DNA from 2 places in the Paenarthrobacter sp. NPDC089322 genome. Region 1 is predicted to be linked to the other one. Evidence: predicted binding sites of a transcription regulator. Region 1 holds the regulator's gene; the other holds the start of a gene.
What was found. Region 1 encodes Rex, which represses fermentation and respiration genes when NADH is low (regulators of the CRP and FNR family bind a similar motif). Its sites were predicted from a motif close to CTTGTGAANNNNTTCACAAG; they were not measured.
Positions count from the first base shown of each region.

Region 1 (8,400 bases):
GTATTGGCCCAGGGTTTCGTTGATAGCGGGCATTACTGGTCCTTCGAGGTTGTGGAAGAGACGGTGGTGGAAGTTTCAGCGGGGAGCTGCCATTCCTTCGCGAAAAGCCCGCGCAGGGCTGCGGCTTCCCCGGCGAGGCGGTGGTCCTCACCGCGTGCCAGCAGGCCGTACTCCACCATGGTGCGGCCGTCCTCGTGGGTTCCCGTTCGGACCCATACACGGCGACGGCCAATGTAAAGCGAGGTCACCAAGCCGGCGACGGCAAGGAGCCCGAAGATCAAGGCATACAACTGGCCGGGGTTGTGGTGGATGTCCACGCCAACGTATTTCTTGACGCTGTCGAACGTGATGCTGCCTTTGCCTTCCGGCAGGGTGGCCGTTTGGCCCGGGGCCAAGGTGATGCCGCCTGCGTCGAGGTTTCGGCCATTGAGCTGCGTAAGGTCCGAAACGTCGAGGTCGAAGACGTTTTGGGGCACGCCCTTGTCGAGTCCAAGGTCGCCGTAGTACGAGTTGAGGCTCAACTGCGGGTTGAAGAGTTCAGGGCTGGCGCTGAAGGACACGTTTTCCTCGGTCACGAACGCCGTGGGCAGGAAGAAGCCCACGAAGCCGAGCTGGTCCGGCTTGCCATCGGGTACTTTGACAACCACTGAGGAGTAGTAGTTGTCCCCCTGCAGCTTGGCCACCACAGGTCCTTGGAAGGCAACATTTCCGCTGCCATCGCGCACCGTCACCACGGGCGCGTAACCGTTACCCGTGAGGTACACACTGGTCCCGCCCAGGCTAACGGGCTCGTTGACCTTGAGGACTTCCTTTTTCTCGGGCTCTTCCGGGGAATCCTTGGTGGTGACCTCTGCCGTGAAGTCGATCGGCTGTCCGATCTTGCGGGCGGACTCTCGGTCGAACTCGGCCTCGAATTTGTCCAGTCGGATGGAGTACGGCTGGAGCCAGCTGCTCTGGAAGTTGGTTCCGGGCGTGAATTGGTCGTAGCCCACCAGCGTGTTGACGAACGTGCTGCCTTCCACCAGGATGCGCTGGCCGCTGTAACCGAACAGGCCGCCGATGGCGACAGACACCAATACGCCAATCAGCGAGGCATGGAAGACAAGGTTTCCAACTTCCTTCATGAAGCCACGCTCGGCACCCAAGCTCGGCAGGGCGCCGTCGACGTCCCTCACCTCAACGCGGTAGCCGCGCTTCTTCAGCAGCCCGGCGGCATCGTTGATAGCTTTCGACGCCGGGATCCCGGCGTCGGCGGGCACCTCCAGGGTGCCGTATTCCGGCAGCCGCGACAGGCGTTTGGGCGTGCGGGGAGGCTGCGACTTCATGGCCTTGTAATGGGCGATGGCGCGCGGAGTGACGCAACCGACCAAGGAGATGAACAACAGGATGTAGATGGCCGAGAACCACGCCGAGGAGTAGACGTCGTACAGCTGGAGCGCATCGAAGATCGGGCCGAACGTCGGGTTCTCCTGGATGCGCTGGGTAACGAGCGCCGGGTTGGCTGCGCGCTGGGGGAAGAACGAGCCCGGCACTGCGGCGATGGCAAGAAGCAGCAGCAGGAAAAGCGCTGTGCGCATACTGGTCAGCTGGGTCCACGCCCAGCGCAGCATTCCCTTGAACCCGAGGGCAGGCAGGGCGGCTTCGGACTTGGCCTGCTGAAGCTTGCCGTCAGCTTCGCCTGTGCTTTGGGGGTTTTCGCCGGCGGCGGGTGACTTCTTCTTGGCTTTCACGGACTCGCTCATCAGATCGGCAACTTCACATCGGTTTGGAACCAGTACTGCAACTCGGTCACCCAGTTACCCCACACCCCGGTGGCCATCAGGATGCCGAGCAAAATCAGGATGCCCCCGCCGATTCGCTGGATCGCCACACGGTGGGTGCGGAAGAAGGACATGACACCCATGCCGCGACGGACCGCCAGGGCGATCAGGAGGAAGGGAATGCCCAGGCCAAGGCTGTAGATGAATGCCAGCAGTGCGCCCTTGGCTGCGGACGATCCTCCGGACAGGCTAAGAAGCTGCACCGCCGAGTACGTCGGTCCGATGCACGGCGCCCAGCCCAGCCCGAACGTCAGCCCCAGGAGGGGAGCTCCCCACAGTCCGGCGGGAGGCTTTGCATGGATTTTGGCGTCGCGCTGCAGCCAGGAGAAGCCCCCCATGAACACGACGCCCATGACGATCACCAGGACCCCCAGCAACTGCGTGATCCACGCATTCTGCGGACCGGTCAACAGCGTCCCCAGCTGACCAAAAGCTCCGCCAAGGAGGACGAAGATCACCGAGAAGCCCAGGACGAACAGGCCGATGCCGGCCAGCATGCGGCCTCGCCGCTGCTTTTGGAGGTCGACGCCGGTCAGGCCGGTGACGTAGCCCAGGTACCCGGGGACGAGTGGCAGCACACATGGCGAAAGGAACGAAACCAGCCCTGCCAGCAGCGCCACGGGCACCGCCAGCAGCAGGGACCCGTTGAGGATCGTCTCGGCGAAGGGACTGTTCATGCGTGGACTACTCAGCTACTGCGGACGTTATGAGGGCCTTCAGGGTGCTCTTCTCGATTTCGCCGAGCACGCGCGAAGCAACCCTGCCTTCTTTGTCCAGGACGAGGGTTGTGGGCACAGCACCCGGAGGAACAATCCCGGAAACGGAGAGGAGAACGGCACCGTCCTGGTCGTTGAAGCTTGGATAGGTGATGTTGAAGGTCTTGTCGAACGCCTCGGCCGTGGCCTTTTCGTCGCGGAGGTTGACGCCGAAGAACTGGACACCCTGGTCCTTGAAGTCCTGGTGCAAAGCCTCCAATTGGGGCGCTTCAACACGGCAGGGAGCACACGCGGCGAACCAGAAGTTCAGCACGGTGACTTTACCCTTGATATCCGCGGGCGCGACGGTGGTGCCGTTGAACAGGGTGCCCTGGAGTTCGACGGGGGCGCTGCGGTCGGCCTTGGCGAACTCAGTGACGGAGCCGTCACCGGCGACGTAGTTCTTGTTGTCTCCAGCCCTGGCCTGCTCGGCGAGGGTGTCTTCCTGGGCGCACGCCGACAGGCCCATGGTGAGTCCCGCCAGGAGGACTCCGCCTGCGCTGAGCACGCCGCGGCGCGAAGGTTTCTTATCCATGGTGTACGGTCACGCTCCCGGGGTGCTGGCTGCGCCGGGAAGGAGTACCGCGGCGGGCTCGCTGTAGTCGACGCGCACAATCCTGCCGTCGTCGTCAAAGACCAATGACGTCAAGGAAGTCAACGTGCACTCGCGCTTACGAGGATCATGGGCCAGACGACGGCCCTCCGCGGTCAAGCGGGTGGCCCAAATGGGCAACTGGTGGCTGACGAGGATGGCTTCGGCGCCGTCACCGCCGAGTTCAATGGCAGTAGTCCGGGCATCTTCGACGGCGGCGAGCATACGTGCAGCCTGCTTCTTATACGCCTCCCCCCAGGAAGGACGGAGCGGGTTGCGGAAGTAGAACCAGTGTTTAGGTTTCAAGAACTCGCTCCGGGTGGGGTGGAGTCCTTCAAAGTGGTTCTCCGCCTCGATAATGCGCGGCTCAGTGTGGATCTTGAGCTGCAATGCCTCAGCAGTGGGCAGGGCCGTTTCCTGGGCGCGCGTCAGCGGCGAGGCAACCAGATGGACGATCTTGGCTCCCTCACTGGCGCGGACAGCGAAGTGCTCGGCCAGCATGCGGGCCATCTCCCGGCCCCGCTCGGAGAGGTGGAATTCGGGCAGCCGGCCATACAGGACGCCATCGGGATTATGGACCTCGCCATGGCGAAGCAGATGGACAGTTGCTTGGGGCATGTTTACCAGTTTCTCAAAGATGCGGGGCGATCTGAAATCTTCTACCGCTAGTAGAACTCAAAGTTTTCTGAAAATGTTCCGGAGAGTTGGAATAAAAGATGCATATGCATGTTTATACTAGACACGAAGCTCGGTTGACGCTTCAACCAATCGACCGGGCAAGCAAGCGGAACCTTCCACTACATATAGGAGAAACACCATGATGACCCTCCCCGCCAACGTCACCACCGGCACCTGGACCCTCGACGCTTCCCACAGCGAGATCGGGTTCACCGTCCGCCACGCAGGCATCAGCAAGGTCCGCGGCCAGTTCAAGGATGCAGACGCCACCCTGGAAGTGGGCGAGACCCTGACGGACTCCAAGGTCACCGCAACCATCCGGACCGCCAGCTTTGACTCCGGCGACGTCAACCGCGATGGCCATGTCAAAGGCGAAGACTTCTTCGACGTCGAGAAGTTCCCGGAGATCACCTTCGTCTCCCGCCACGTCAAGGCCAACGGAGACGGCTTCGACCTTGTGGGCGATCTCACCATCAAGGGCGTGACCAAGGAAGTCGCCATCGAAACCGAATTCAACGGCGTCGCAGTGGATCCCTTTGGCAACACCCGCGCCGGCGTCTCGGGTGAAACCACCATCAGCCGCAAGGACTTCGGCCTGACGTGGAACGCCGTCCTTGAGGCCGGTGGCGTACTCGTCAGCGACAAGGTCGTCATCAACCTGGAACTCGCCTTCATCGCACCGGCAGCCGCATAATCCCCAGGCATGACCGTAAAACGGCGCCCTCGCAGCATCACACTGCAGGGCGCCGTTTCGCGTTTCCGGATGCCACCCGCCAATTGTTCGGCGGACAGCCTGTATTTGGCTCCGAGTTGGCCGCGAATTTCCTATGCAACCTTCAACCCGCGGTCTACAGTGATGCCATGAGTAACCCAGATGAAACACCACAGCCACAGCAGCCCGGCGCCCAGCCTCCGCAGCCCGGCAATGTTCCTCCTGCGGGTTACCAGCCCCCGCAGGGCTACCAACCACCCCAGGGCTATCAGCCACCAGCGCAGCCAGGGCAATATTCACAGCCGGGCCAGTACTCGCAGCCCGGGCCTGGCCAACCGGCACAGCCAGGTGGTTTCCACTTCGAGATGCCAACGGACGGACCCCGCAACTTTAACGACGTCCTTCCGCAGGGCGGGTTCTCCGGCATGTTCAAAACGCAGGGCCTCCCCACCGAGCTGAAGGTGTCCTACTTCATTTGGGTCATCTCCGGGCTCTTGGGACTTCTGTTCGGCGTCATCGGACTTTTTGCGATCATCGCTGCGTTCGCTTTCATTCCCGCAGTCGCCGCAGTGGCCTTGATCCTTCTCCTCATCAGCCTCGCCGTCGCAGCAGCGCAGGTCGTACTCGCCATGAAGATGAAGGAAGGGAAGGAATGGGCGCGCCTTGCCCTGACCGTCCTGGCCGGCGTCTCACTGCTGCTGGCCATTTTCGGCTCCATGAATGCAGGCGGTCCGGGCACCGGTCTGGGAGGCAACCTCTTTGGTTTCCTCGTCAGCGCCGTCGCCGTCGTGCTGATGTGGCTCCCGAATTCGCAGCTCTGGTTCAAATCGGTGAAGGGCACCGTTTAGCCCCAAGCAGGCAAAAGCCGGGCGGAAGGCCGCGGCCGATCCCCAGGATCGCCGTGGCCTTCATCATGAAGGCGTACTCCCCCATGATGATTTCTCCCGATGCAGGAAATTCCTGCGTGTGATCGTCCGCAGCACTGAACCCTGGGGGTACGGTGGAAGCAGAACCACGCTGGGGGCAGGGTCTTTTTGCTGATCCCGGCTACCAGCAGTCGAACAAAGCAAAGGAATGCCATGAGCAACCCTCCCTACCCGCCGTCAAACCCGGGCGACGCCGGCAAGCCTGAGCAGCCGGGCGCCCAGCCGCCTGCACCCCAGTACGGCCAACAACCCTCCGCACCGCAGTACGGCCAGCAGCCCTCCGCGCCGCAGTACGGTCAGCAGTCGCCGCAGTACGGCCAGCAGGCTCCGCAATTCGGCCAGCAGTCGCCCTATGGCCAGCAGCCCCCGCAGTACGGCCAGCAGGCATCACCCTATGGCCAGCAGCCCCCGCAGTACGGCCAGGACACCAACTGGCCGAGCCAGCAGCCTGGACCTGCCACTGTCCCGCCCCTGGTGAACATCTCCTTCTGGATGATTATCGCGGCAGGCATTCTTTCTGCCATCAGTTCCTTGCTCCTCGCCACCACCGGCTCGGACGCCTTCATCAACTCGATGATCCAGCAGGCTGACCAGCAGGGCACCGAGTTCCCCGAAGGATCTCTTGAAGGCATGCGCGGCGCGATCGCCGTCGGTGCGGTCATCGGCGCCATCGTTTCCCTGGGCCTCTACGCACTGGTGGCCTTCCCCGTCCGCAAGGGCAAGAACTGGGCCCGGATCCTCGGCACAGTCTTCGCTGCGATTTCCGTCCTCGGACTCACGGGCCTGTTCCAGTTCGGTGCCACCTACGGCATCATGCAGCTCCTGGTGATCCTGCTGGGAGTTGCCGCGATCGTCCTGCTGTACCTGCCGTCGTCGGCTCCTTACTTCCGTAAGCCGCAGCCGTTCGGCAACCCTTACCAGACCCCCTACGGACGGTAGGCTTTCCGCCACCACACGGGCGCGGACCCGGCAAGGGCTAAACAGCCTGGCCCGGTGTCTGCGCCCGTTGTGCGTGATACGCCAAAATCTGGAGTTCCGTAGCCATGTCCACTTTGCGGAGGTTGACGTGCGGCGGAACCTGGAGGAGAACCGGCGCGAAGCTGAGGATGCTTCGGATACCCGCGGCGATGACACGGTCGCACACTTCCTGCGCCACGGTTGCCGGCAGGGCGAGCACCACCATGTTGGTGTGGGTGCGTTCCAGGACGCGTTCCAGTTCCGCAGCATCGCTGACCCGCAGCCACCCAACTTCGTTGCCTATCACCATGGGGTCGGCGTCGAAAATCGCAACAACGTCGAAGCCCCTGGACTCGAAGCCGCCATACCGAGCCAGCGCCTTGCCCAGGTTACCGGCCCCGACGATCGCGACCTTCCAGTCATGGGTCAGCCCCAGAGCGGCTGCGATATGCCGGCTCAAGTACTGGACCTCGTAGCCCACGCCGCGTGTTCCATACGAGCCCACGTAGGAGAGATCTTTCCGGAGCGTTGAGGAACTCACGCCCGAAGCTTCCGCCAGGGCTTCGGATGAGACGCGTTCGACGCCTTCGGCGAGAAGGGAGTTGAGCGCGCGCAAATAGAGGGTCATCCGGGCCACAGCCGCGGGCGGGATCTGCTTGGTGGCAGGTTCGTTGTCCCCGGTTGTAGCGCCCGGGGACGGTTCCAGCGCAGTCACGGTATTCTCCATTGCGTCGCTTGTTGTTCCACTCTAGGTCCCTCGGCCGGACTCAACAAAAGCGGACGCTTCCCGGTCGCGGACCTCAGCCTTCCATCACTTTCCGGAGGGTGCGCTCCAGCCGCTGCTCATCGATTTTCCAGAAGTCGCGCTGCACGCCATTGACCAAAACCACCGGAATCTCTTCGGCGAATCGCTCCTGCAGCCCGGGGTCGCCGTCGATTGTCTGTTCCGTCCACGGCACGCCCAGTTGGGAAGTAACGCGTTCGACGGCGGCACGCGCCTCCGTGCAGAGGTGGCAGTCAGCTTTGGTGAGGAGGACGACGTCGGGAATAGCCATGAGATAACGGTAACCGGCGGCACGAGCCGCGTCGACGCGGTGCTACGGGCGTTGGACCGAGGCATTCGTCCCCTCCAATTGACTAGACTCAAGGCATGCCCGAGGAGAAGAACGTTGCTGTGGTCGCAGAAGCCAAGGTGACTCAGCACACCGGCGAAGCCGCCTTCTTCGACGTCGACAACACGCTCATGAAGGGCGCAAGCCTCTTCCATGTCGCCCGCAAAATGTACGAACGCAAAGCCTTCACGTTGTCCCAGGCTGCAGGCTTCGCGTGGAAGCAGTTCAAGTTCGTCATGCGTGGCGAGAACATGGACGACGTCCATGCCGTACGCGACTCAGCCCTAACGTTGGCAGCGGGTATCACCGTGGACGACATCAAGGCCTTGGGCGAAGAAGTCTACGACGAAATGATCGAGTCGCGCATTTGGCCCGGGACCAAGGCCCTGGCCGAGCAGCACCTGAGGGTCGGCCGGAAAGTCTGGCTCGTCACGGCCACGCCCATCGAAGTTGCAACCGTTATCTCCTCACGCCTGGGCCTCACGGGAGCCCTCGGAACCGTTGGCGAAATCGACGGCGGCATGTACACCGGGCGCCTCGTCGGTGACATCCTGCACGGTCCGGCCAAGGCTGTGGCGGTGCAATTGGTGGCCGAGCAGGAAGGCCTGGACCTCGACCATTGCTGGGCATACAGCGATTCCGCCAACGACATTCCCCTGCTCACCATGGTGGGCCACCCTGTTGTTATCAATCCCGATTCCAAGCTCCGGCGCCACGCCCGCGAGAATAACTGGCCGGTCTATGATTTCCGATCGGGTCGCCGCGCGGCCACGTTGGGCCTGAAGGCGGCCACTGTGGGCGGCGCCGTGTACGGTCTGTGGCGCGGATTCTCCCGCTTCCGCACCCCC
Region 1 covers NZ_JBFBGW010000011.1:120,384-128,783, forward strand. Annotated here, with positions in the region: gene ccsB (c-type cytochrome biogenesis protein CcsB) at 1-33, opposite strand, end outside; gene AB0N65_RS12920 (cytochrome c biogenesis protein ResB) at 33-1,742, opposite strand; gene AB0N65_RS12925 (cytochrome c biogenesis CcdA family protein) at 1,742-2,497, opposite strand; gene AB0N65_RS12930 (TlpA disulfide reductase family protein) at 2,505-3,110, opposite strand; gene AB0N65_RS12935 (histidine phosphatase family protein) at 3,120-3,785, opposite strand; gene AB0N65_RS12940 (YceI family protein) at 3,988-4,539, shown strand; gene AB0N65_RS12945 (hypothetical protein) at 4,707-5,405, shown strand; gene AB0N65_RS12950 (hypothetical protein) at 5,637-6,422, shown strand; gene AB0N65_RS12955 (redox-sensing transcriptional repressor Rex) at 6,460-7,167, opposite strand; gene AB0N65_RS12960 (glutaredoxin family protein) at 7,241-7,495, opposite strand; gene AB0N65_RS12965 (HAD-IB family hydrolase) at 7,591-8,400, shown strand, end outside.

Region 2 (8,400 bases), on a different contig from region 1:
CTAGATCCTGTACTCGATGTAGTACTCAGCCGGATCGACGGCCGGTTTTGTCTCCGACTTCGCGTCGCGGTGCCGCCAGGTGGCGGGGATGCCGGTAATGATTGACTCCGGCGGCGCATTCTTCACCACCACGGCGTTGGCGCCGATGGCACTGTCATCGCCGATGGTGATGGGTCCCAGGACCTTGGCTCCTGCGCCGATGGTGACGCGGTCGCCGATGGTCGGGTGGCGCTTGACCTTGGCCAGGGAACGTCCACCGAGGGTCACGCCGTGATAGATCATCACGTCTTCGCCGATTTCGGCTGTTTCCCCGATGACGACGCCCATGCCGTGGTCGATGAAGAACCGCCGGCCGATCGTGGCGCCGGGATGGATCTCAATACCCGTCAGAAAGCGTGCCAATTGCGAAATGAGGCGTGCCGGGAAGCGGAGGGCCGGATTCTGCCACAGCTTGTGCGTCACGCGGTGCGCCCAGATGGCGTGCAGGCCGGAGTATGCGAAAAAGTTCTCAAAAGAACCTCGAGCCGCCGGGTCATGCGACCGGGCGGCGTCGAGGTCTTCCTTAAGCCTTGCGAAGAAGCTCACAAAGACCTTTCTACAGGAATGGAATGCGTGCGGGCGAAGTATCAGCCGCGGATATCGTCAAAAAGCACAGTGGAGATGTAACGCTCGCCGAAGTCGCAGACCACGGCAACGATGAGCTTGCCTGCGTTTTCCGGGCGCTTGGCAAGCTCCAGGGCACCCCACACGATGGCACCCGAGGAGATGCCGCCGAGGATGCCTTCACGTGCACCCAGTTCACGGGCAACGCGGACCGAGTCCTCAAGGGTGGCATCCAGGACTTCGTCGTACACGTTGGTGTCCAGGATCTCCGGCACGAAGTTGGCGCCGATACCCTGGATTTTGTGCGGTCCCGGTGCTCCGCCATTGAGGATGGCAGAGTCTTTGGGTTCCACGGCCACAATCTGGACGCCCGGCTTGCGCTCCTTCAGGACCTGGCCCACGCCGGTGACGGTTCCACCCGTACCCACGCCGGCCACGAAGATGTCGACTTCGCCGTCGGTGTCTTCCCAGATTTCCTCGGCGGTGGTGGCACGGTGGATGGCCGGGTTTGCTTCGTTGGCGAACTGCTGGGCCCAGATCGCATTCTCCGTGTTGGCAACGATTTCCTGGGCCTTTTCAACGGCGCCGCGCATGCCCTCGGAGCCGGGTGTCAGAACGATCTCTGCACCGTAGGCGCGAAGCATGACGCGGCGTTCCGTGGACATTGTCTCGGGCATGGTCAGGATGACCTTGTAACCCCGGGCAGCACCTACCAGGGCAAGAGCGATACCGGTGTTGCCGGAGGTTCCTTCAACGATGGTTCCACCCGGCTTGAGGGCCCCGGACTTCTCGGCAGCATCAACGATGGCCACACCGATGCGGTCCTTCACGCTGTTGGCCGGGTTGTAGAACTCGAGCTTCACTGCAACGGTGGCTTCGAGGCCCTCGGAAAGCCGGTTCAGGCGGACCAGCGGGGTGCGGCCGATCAGCTGGGTGACGTCGTCGTAGATCCTTGCCATGGAATGTATGCCTATCTCTGAAGAGGGAATGCTGAGGTCAGCCTAACCAGAGGCGAAGAAACCCTGTTAAGCACTAAGCCACGCAGAGTAATATTTCCGGGCTTTGGCCAGCTTCGGGTTGATGATCACCTGGCAGTATCCCTGGTACGGGAACTTGGCGTAGTAGTTCTGGTGGACCTCTTCCGCCTCGTAGAACTCGGGAAGCCTGGCTACTTCGGTCACGATCGGGTCCGACCACAATGCTTGGGCACGCTCGATGGCTTCTTCGAAGAGGATCTTCTCCTCGGTGGTGGAGTAGAACATCGATGAGCGGTACTGCGTGCCAACGTCGTACCCCTGCCGGTTCAACGTGGTGGGATCGTGCAGGGCGAAGAACATGTCAAGGATGACTTCCTCCGGGATCACGCTCTCATCGAATGTCACGGCCACGACTTCGGCGTGCCCCGTCGTGCCGGAACAGACCTCGTAGTAATCGGGGTCGCGGACATGGCCGCCGGTGTAGCCGGAGACGACCGAACTGACGCCTCGTGTTTTTTGGTATACGGCGTCCAGGCACCAGAAGCAGCCGCCGCCAAGTACGAAAGTTTTCATGATCTCTTCAATGGATCGGAGGGTCTGATGATTCCCCCAATACCTTACGGGAGGATGACGGTCCGTGGCGGGTGCTGATCCGCCCCAACCCGGCCGGTAGGTAAGAATAAGAGTATGGAAGCAGTAAACACCGCCATTTCTGATGCGGACTCCGGCGATGATGCCGCGACAGCCGAAGCCAGCGGGGACCCTACCCTTGGCCAGGTGCTGCTGGCCGTAGAAGAACTTTGGCCTGAGTCGCTGGCTGAAGACTGGGACGAAGTGGGTCTTGTGGTGGGCCGTCCCAACACCCCGGTCACCAAGGTCATGTTTGCCGTTGATCCCACCCTGGCTGTTATCGACGAGGCCATAGAGTGGGGCGCTGAACTTCTGATCACCCACCATCCCTTGCTGCTCAAAGGCGTCAATTCGGTGGCTGCCACATCGGCAAAGGGCTTGGCCGTCCACCGGCTGATCGAAGCCGGGACAGGGCTGCTCACCGTTCATACCAACGGTGATTCAGCCGTCGGTGGCGTTTCGGACGTCTTGGCGGACGCCTTTGGCCTCGAGAATGTTTCGCCGCTCACTACGGCTGCCAACGGGCTTCCCGAAGAGGGAATCGGCAGGGTCGGCGACCTTCCCGAGCTTATGACACTGGGCGACTTCGCAGCGCGCGTCTTCGAAATGCTTCCTGCCGTTGCCGGGGGAGTGCGCGTAGCCGGGGACAAGGACGGCCTGCTGCGAAGGGTTGCAGTTTGCGGCGGTGCAGGCGACAGCCTGTTCGAGGCCGTCAGGGCCAGCCACGCGGATGTGTACGTGACGGCGGACATGCGGCACCACCCGGCCTCCGAGGCACGTGAAGGCGCAGTCAACGGACGCCCGTACCTCATCGACGTTTCGCACTTTGCCAGCGAATGGTTGTGGTTGCCGGTGGCGGCCGAAGCGCTCGGCAACGTGCTCACGGACCAGGGCTACGACGTCGAAATCCGGGTCAGCACAACCAACAGCGATCCGTGGGACTTCATCCTGACTCCCGGCGGGGACTAGCATCAAGAACACAGTGGCCGGAAGGCCCTTCCGGTGCTGACCCCCAGCGCCGGCGACTACAGGCGGAGGTAAGCGTGGCGAAAGCAGCACCGGCAGAACAATTGAAATTGCTTGACCTGCAGGGGCTGGACGCCAAGCTCAAATCCCTGGCCGGCCGACGAAAGGTGCTGGAGAACGATCCGCGCATCGTTGACCTTGAGGACGCGCTGCGCGTAGCCAACGGTGAACTCGGCGCCGCAAAGCTGGCTGTTCAGGATGCCGAAGCCGAACTCCGCCGCTCGGAAGCTGATGTGGAGCAGGTGACGGGGCGCATCGAACGCGACGAAGCCAGGCTTAACAGCGGCACGGGCCTGTCCAAGGACCTGGTGGCCCTCCAAAATGACATCGCCTCGCTCACCAAGCGGCGCTCGGACCTGGAAGACGTTGAACTGGAGATCCTGGAGCGGCTGGATACGTTGCGGGAGCGGCAGGCCGCCCAACAGGCAATCGTGGACGATATCCGCAGTTCCTTCGGAAGCATCCGCGCCGAACTTGACCAGGCAATCGCAGAAATCACGGCCGAGGAAACCACCGTCCGCGGCCAGCGGGCAGCATTCGCGGATTCGCTCGACCAAGGAATGCTGGCCGTCTACGAAAAAACCCTCGCTAAACGCGGTGTGGGTGCGGCCCGCCTGTTCCACGGCAAGTCCGAGGGTTCCGGGATGACGCTGAGCCCGGGCGACCTCGCCGAAGTCAGGGCAGCCGCTGATGACGACATCGTTTTTTGCCCCGATTCGGGCTGCATCCTCGTCCGCTCCGCGGAGTGGAACTAGCCGGCCAGGACGATGTTGAGGGCATGGGGCTTCCTGGCTGTGCCCTCAACCAGTTCAACGGTCCACACTTCGCCTGCAGCCTTTGCCAATTGGCCGGGTGTGGCAGGTGCCTTGCCGCGCCTCGTCAGCAGATGCCTCGCCAACTCACCCCGGGTGTGTTTGGCGAAATGGCTCACAACCGTGCGCTTGCCGTTTGCCTCGCTGAACACATTGACCGCGACTGTCTGCGCCGGAGGCGGGGCCCAGGCGGCCGCGTAAGTGCTGGAGCGGCAGTCCACCAGGAGTTCCCCCTTAGAGCGCTTGGCGAGGGCAGCCGTCAGGTGCGGTTTCCAAAAAGAGGCAAGGCGTCCGACGTCGGGCAGTCCGGTTCCCATGGACAGCCGGTAGGCGGGGACGTGGTCACCAAAGCCGATGGCGCCCCACAGGGCGGACACCACCAGGATGGATTCCGCCGCCTTGCGGCGCTGAGTCGGTGTCATGGAGTCGAAGCCGAGCGCGTCATACAGGACGCCCGAATACACCTGATGGGCGGGGGCGGCCGGTTCTGAGTGCAGGCGGGTGTTCCGTTCGACGTCGTCCCGCAGTGAGGCGCCGACGCCCAGCAACGCCAACGCGTCCTCGTGCGCACTGACAGTTCCCAACGCTTCAAGCACCTTTGCCCGGTAGGGGTTCAGTTCGGGGAAGCTCAGCGAGTCCCACTCGACGGCGGGACCTTTGGCGGCGGGGGTCTTGCCTTCGGAAGGCGGCAGCAGAATCAGCACCAGTCGATATTACCGGGGACCAAGGGTCCCGATGGCGCCGGTAGACTGTAGGGCGGATGGGTTGACCAGGCGGCCGCGCGCCACGAAAGTGGCTCGAGGAACGTCCGGGCTCCGCAGAGCAGGGTGGTGGGTAACGCCCACTCGGGGTAACCCGCAGGCCAGTGCCACAGAAAACAGACCGCCTGCGCTTGCCGATGTCCGCATCGGCCTGCAGCAGGTAAGGGTGAAACGGCGGTGTAAGAGACCACCAGCTCCCCGGGTGACCGGGGAGGCTAGGTAAACCCCACCCGGAGCAAGGCCAGACAGGGCGCGTTCGAGGGCTGCTCGCCCGAGTGTCCGGGTAGGCCGCTGGAGGGCGTCGGCAACGGCGCTCGTAGATGGATGGCCGCCACTCCTTTGCCGGCAACGGCAGGGGATGACAGAACCCGGCGTATCGGTCAACCCATCCACTTCCCGGGGCGTTTGTGACGCTCATGTGAGTGACTTCACGCTCCCGGGCTGCCTTTCGGCCTTCCGCCCAGCCTAGAATGGATGGTGAACGTAGATGTTCTGCCGCCGGAACTGCGTTCGCAGCCGGCGGTTTTTCTCTGCAATCAATAAGGCGTTCCGGCAGACCGAAGCCCGGTAACGCTGGTGCCGCAGGACTACTCCCGGCGGCCAAAGCCATCTGCATACGAGGACGTATGTGGTTGACCCAAGGAAGGTAGTTCTGTGAGCCAGACGTCAGATTCTTGTCTTGATAAGTGGATGGGCCGGGAGGCTCTCGCCGAGGCCATGATTCCGGTGATCGGCCGGCTGTACCGGGAAAACAACGTGGTGACGAGCATCCACGGCCGGAGCCTGATCAACAAGTCGACCATGAACATCCTGAAGGCCCACCGCTTTGCGCGCCGGATGAGCAACACCGAGCTCCTGCTCGAAGAAACCGCACCCCTGCTCAACGCCCTGGCTGAGCTGGAACTGGGTGCAGCAGCAATCGACATCGCCCGCCTCACGGAAAAGTACCGTGCAGAAAGCGCCGGCACTTCGCTCGATGAGTTCCTCCGTGCCGAGCTGGCCGAGGTTGTCGGAAAGCGCGGCGCGGATGACCGCACCAGCACCGACGTCGTGCTCTACGGTTTCGGCCGCATCGGCCGTCTCCTGGCACGTCTCCTGATTGAAAAGGCAGGTGGCGGCCACGGCCTTCGCCTCCGCGCCATCGTGGTCCGGAAGGGCGCCGAGAACGACCTCGTCAAGCGCGCCAGCCTGTTGCGCCGCGACTCGGTCCACGGTTCCTTCGAGGGCACCATCCGCGTTGACGAGGAAGCCAACACCATCACCGCCAACGGTGTCCAGGTCCAGGTCATTTACTCGGACAACCCGGCAACCGTGGACTACACCGCTTACGGCATCAAGGACGCACTGGTAGTGGACAACACCGGTCGCTGGCGTGACGCTGACGGCCTCTCCCAGCACCTGCAGAGCAAGGGTGTTGCCCGCGTCCTGCTGACCGCGCCGGGCAAGGGCGACCTCAAGAACATCGTTCACGGCATCAACCACACGGACATCGTGGACGAAGACAAGATCGTCACGGCGGCCTCCTGCACCACCAATGCCATCACTCCGGTCCTGAAGGCGCTCAACGACAAGTTCGGCATCATCCACGGCCACGTCGAGACCGTGCACTCGTTCACCAACGACCAAAATCTGATCGACAACTTCCACAAGGGAGATCGTCGTGGCCGTTCTGCAGCATTGAACATGGTCATCACGGAAACCGGTGCGGCCAAGGCAGTGGCCAAGGCTCTCCCGGAACTTCAGGGAAAGCTCACCGGCAACGCCATCCGCGTTCCTACCCCCGATGTATCGATGGCCATCCTCAACCTCAACCTTGAGAACGGCACCACGCGTGAGGAAGTCAACGATTACCTCCGCGAGATGTCCCTGCACTCCCAGTTGCGCAAGCAGATCGACTACATTGACTCGCCGGATGTTGTTTCCACGGACTTTGTCGGCTCCCGCCGCGCCGGCATCGTCGACGGGTTGGCCACCATCTCCAACGACAAGAACCTCGTGGTGTACGTCTGGTACGACAACGAGTTCGGCTACTCCTGCCAGGTTGTCAGGGTCATGGAAGAGATGGCTGGTGTAAACCCGCCGTCGTTCCCGGCCCGCGATGTTGTTGCTCCCATCGCAGTGCTGGAAGGCGCCAACGCCTAAGTTCGCAGGCAGTAGCAGGTTTCCCGGCTGATTTACTGGCCTCAGCCGGGAAACCTGATCACAATTGGTTCATGGAAAATGAATCAACAATGCAGCACGAGACCACCCTTGAACACGCCTTGGACGTCGCCAAGGCCAACCACAAGCAAGCGCAAAAGCTGCTCGACCAAGCCGTCGCCGCCAATGCGGCCGGAGACGTCTCCGACGAACGCGTAGAGCAGTTGCGCGGACTCCTGGCACTGGCTGCGGAAGACCTCCAGCGCGTGATGCGTGAGCAGTAACTGACACATCCCGCCACCGTGGAGGTGTGACTTCCCCTCCACACTGTGGATACGGCTCTGCCTGTCGGTACGTTGTCCTACGCTCGAAGGACAGCAACAAACCGACAGGACGGAGCCCTTTGAGTATCACCTGGTCAGCCTACAAACGCGCCCGCCGACGCTCGCGGCAGGCATGGACGATTCTTGTGGTGGCAGCCGTAACCTTTGCCGCCGGATTGTCCTGGTTCTTCACGTCCGGCCAGTTCACAGTAGTTGAGCCTTGGGCGGCCGGCCCCAGTGAGGCTCCGGTCTTCGATTCTGCCTGGATGAGGCCCTTGGCGGGGGCTGATCCTGTTCCCGCCGAGAAGGCAGTAACCGCCCTGGATGGCCTTGACGTCAAGGGCCGTGCCGGACAAGACGACTATGAGCGTACGGAATTCGGTCAAGCCTGGTTTGACGCCGATAGGAACGGCTGCGACACGAGGAACGACATCCTCCGCCGGGATCTCACCGGAGTGGAGTTCACCAGCGGGTCCGGATGCAAAGTTGCTGGTGGCCGGTTCCATGAGCCCTATACGGGCGCCCAAGTGACTTTCAAGCGAGGACAGGACACCAGCGCCGCAGTCCAAATTGATCATGTGGTGGCCCTGGCCGATGCATGGCAAAAAGGCGCAAAGGAACTGACGGTGCAGCAGCGCCAACGGCTGGCCAACGATCCCCTCAACCTGATCGCTGCGGATGGGCCGGCAAACGTCAAGAAGGGTGCCGGCGATGCCGCCACCTGGCTGCCGCCCAATAAGAATTTCCGCTGCCACTATGTCGCCCGGCAGATCTCGGTGAAGACGGTCTACAAGCTATGGGTGACCCCGGCGGAGAAAGATGCCATGAAGCGTGTTCTGGACGGCTGCCCGGAGCAGCAAACCATTCACAATTCCAGGTGACCGTGTCCCAATTGCCAGGTGCCGCCGTCGTCGATTCTTTCCAGCACCGTGCGCTGGAGTGACGTTTCCCGGGGAAGCTTGTCCAAGTTTTCAAGTCCGCGTTGGCGGAAGGTGAAGTAGATGGCATCGGTAGGGGCATCCGTGCAGCGATCCAGCGTGAAACGCCGCGCGAACGACGCGATGTTGCTGTTCGGCAACCGCTCAACAAGGTAGGGATCCAGCATCCACGATTCGCATGTAGCCACGGT
Region 2 covers NZ_JBFBGW010000002.1:395,493-403,892, reverse strand. Annotated here, with positions in the region: gene AB0N65_RS03950 (oxidoreductase) at 1-4, shown strand, start outside; gene epsC (serine O-acetyltransferase EpsC) at 1-585, opposite strand; gene cysK (cysteine synthase A) at 627-1,562, opposite strand; gene msrA (peptide-methionine (S)-S-oxide reductase MsrA) at 1,629-2,153, opposite strand; gene AB0N65_RS03930 (Nif3-like dinuclear metal center hexameric protein) at 2,268-3,179, shown strand; gene AB0N65_RS03925 (C4-type zinc ribbon domain-containing protein) at 3,254-3,991, shown strand; gene AB0N65_RS03920 (peroxide stress protein YaaA) at 3,988-4,752, opposite strand; RNA gene rnpB (RNase P RNA component class A) at 4,810-5,201, shown strand; gene AB0N65_RS03910 (glyceraldehyde-3-phosphate dehydrogenase) at 5,464-6,951, shown strand; gene AB0N65_RS03905 (hypothetical protein) at 7,023-7,232, shown strand; gene AB0N65_RS03900 (HNH endonuclease family protein) at 7,352-8,152, shown strand; gene AB0N65_RS03895 (acyltransferase domain-containing protein) at 8,137-8,400, opposite strand, start outside.
Region 2: AB0N65_RS03910 (glyceraldehyde-3-phosphate dehydrogenase) is a predicted target of Rex. The motif match lies at 5,225-5,244, and genes of this name have one in related genera.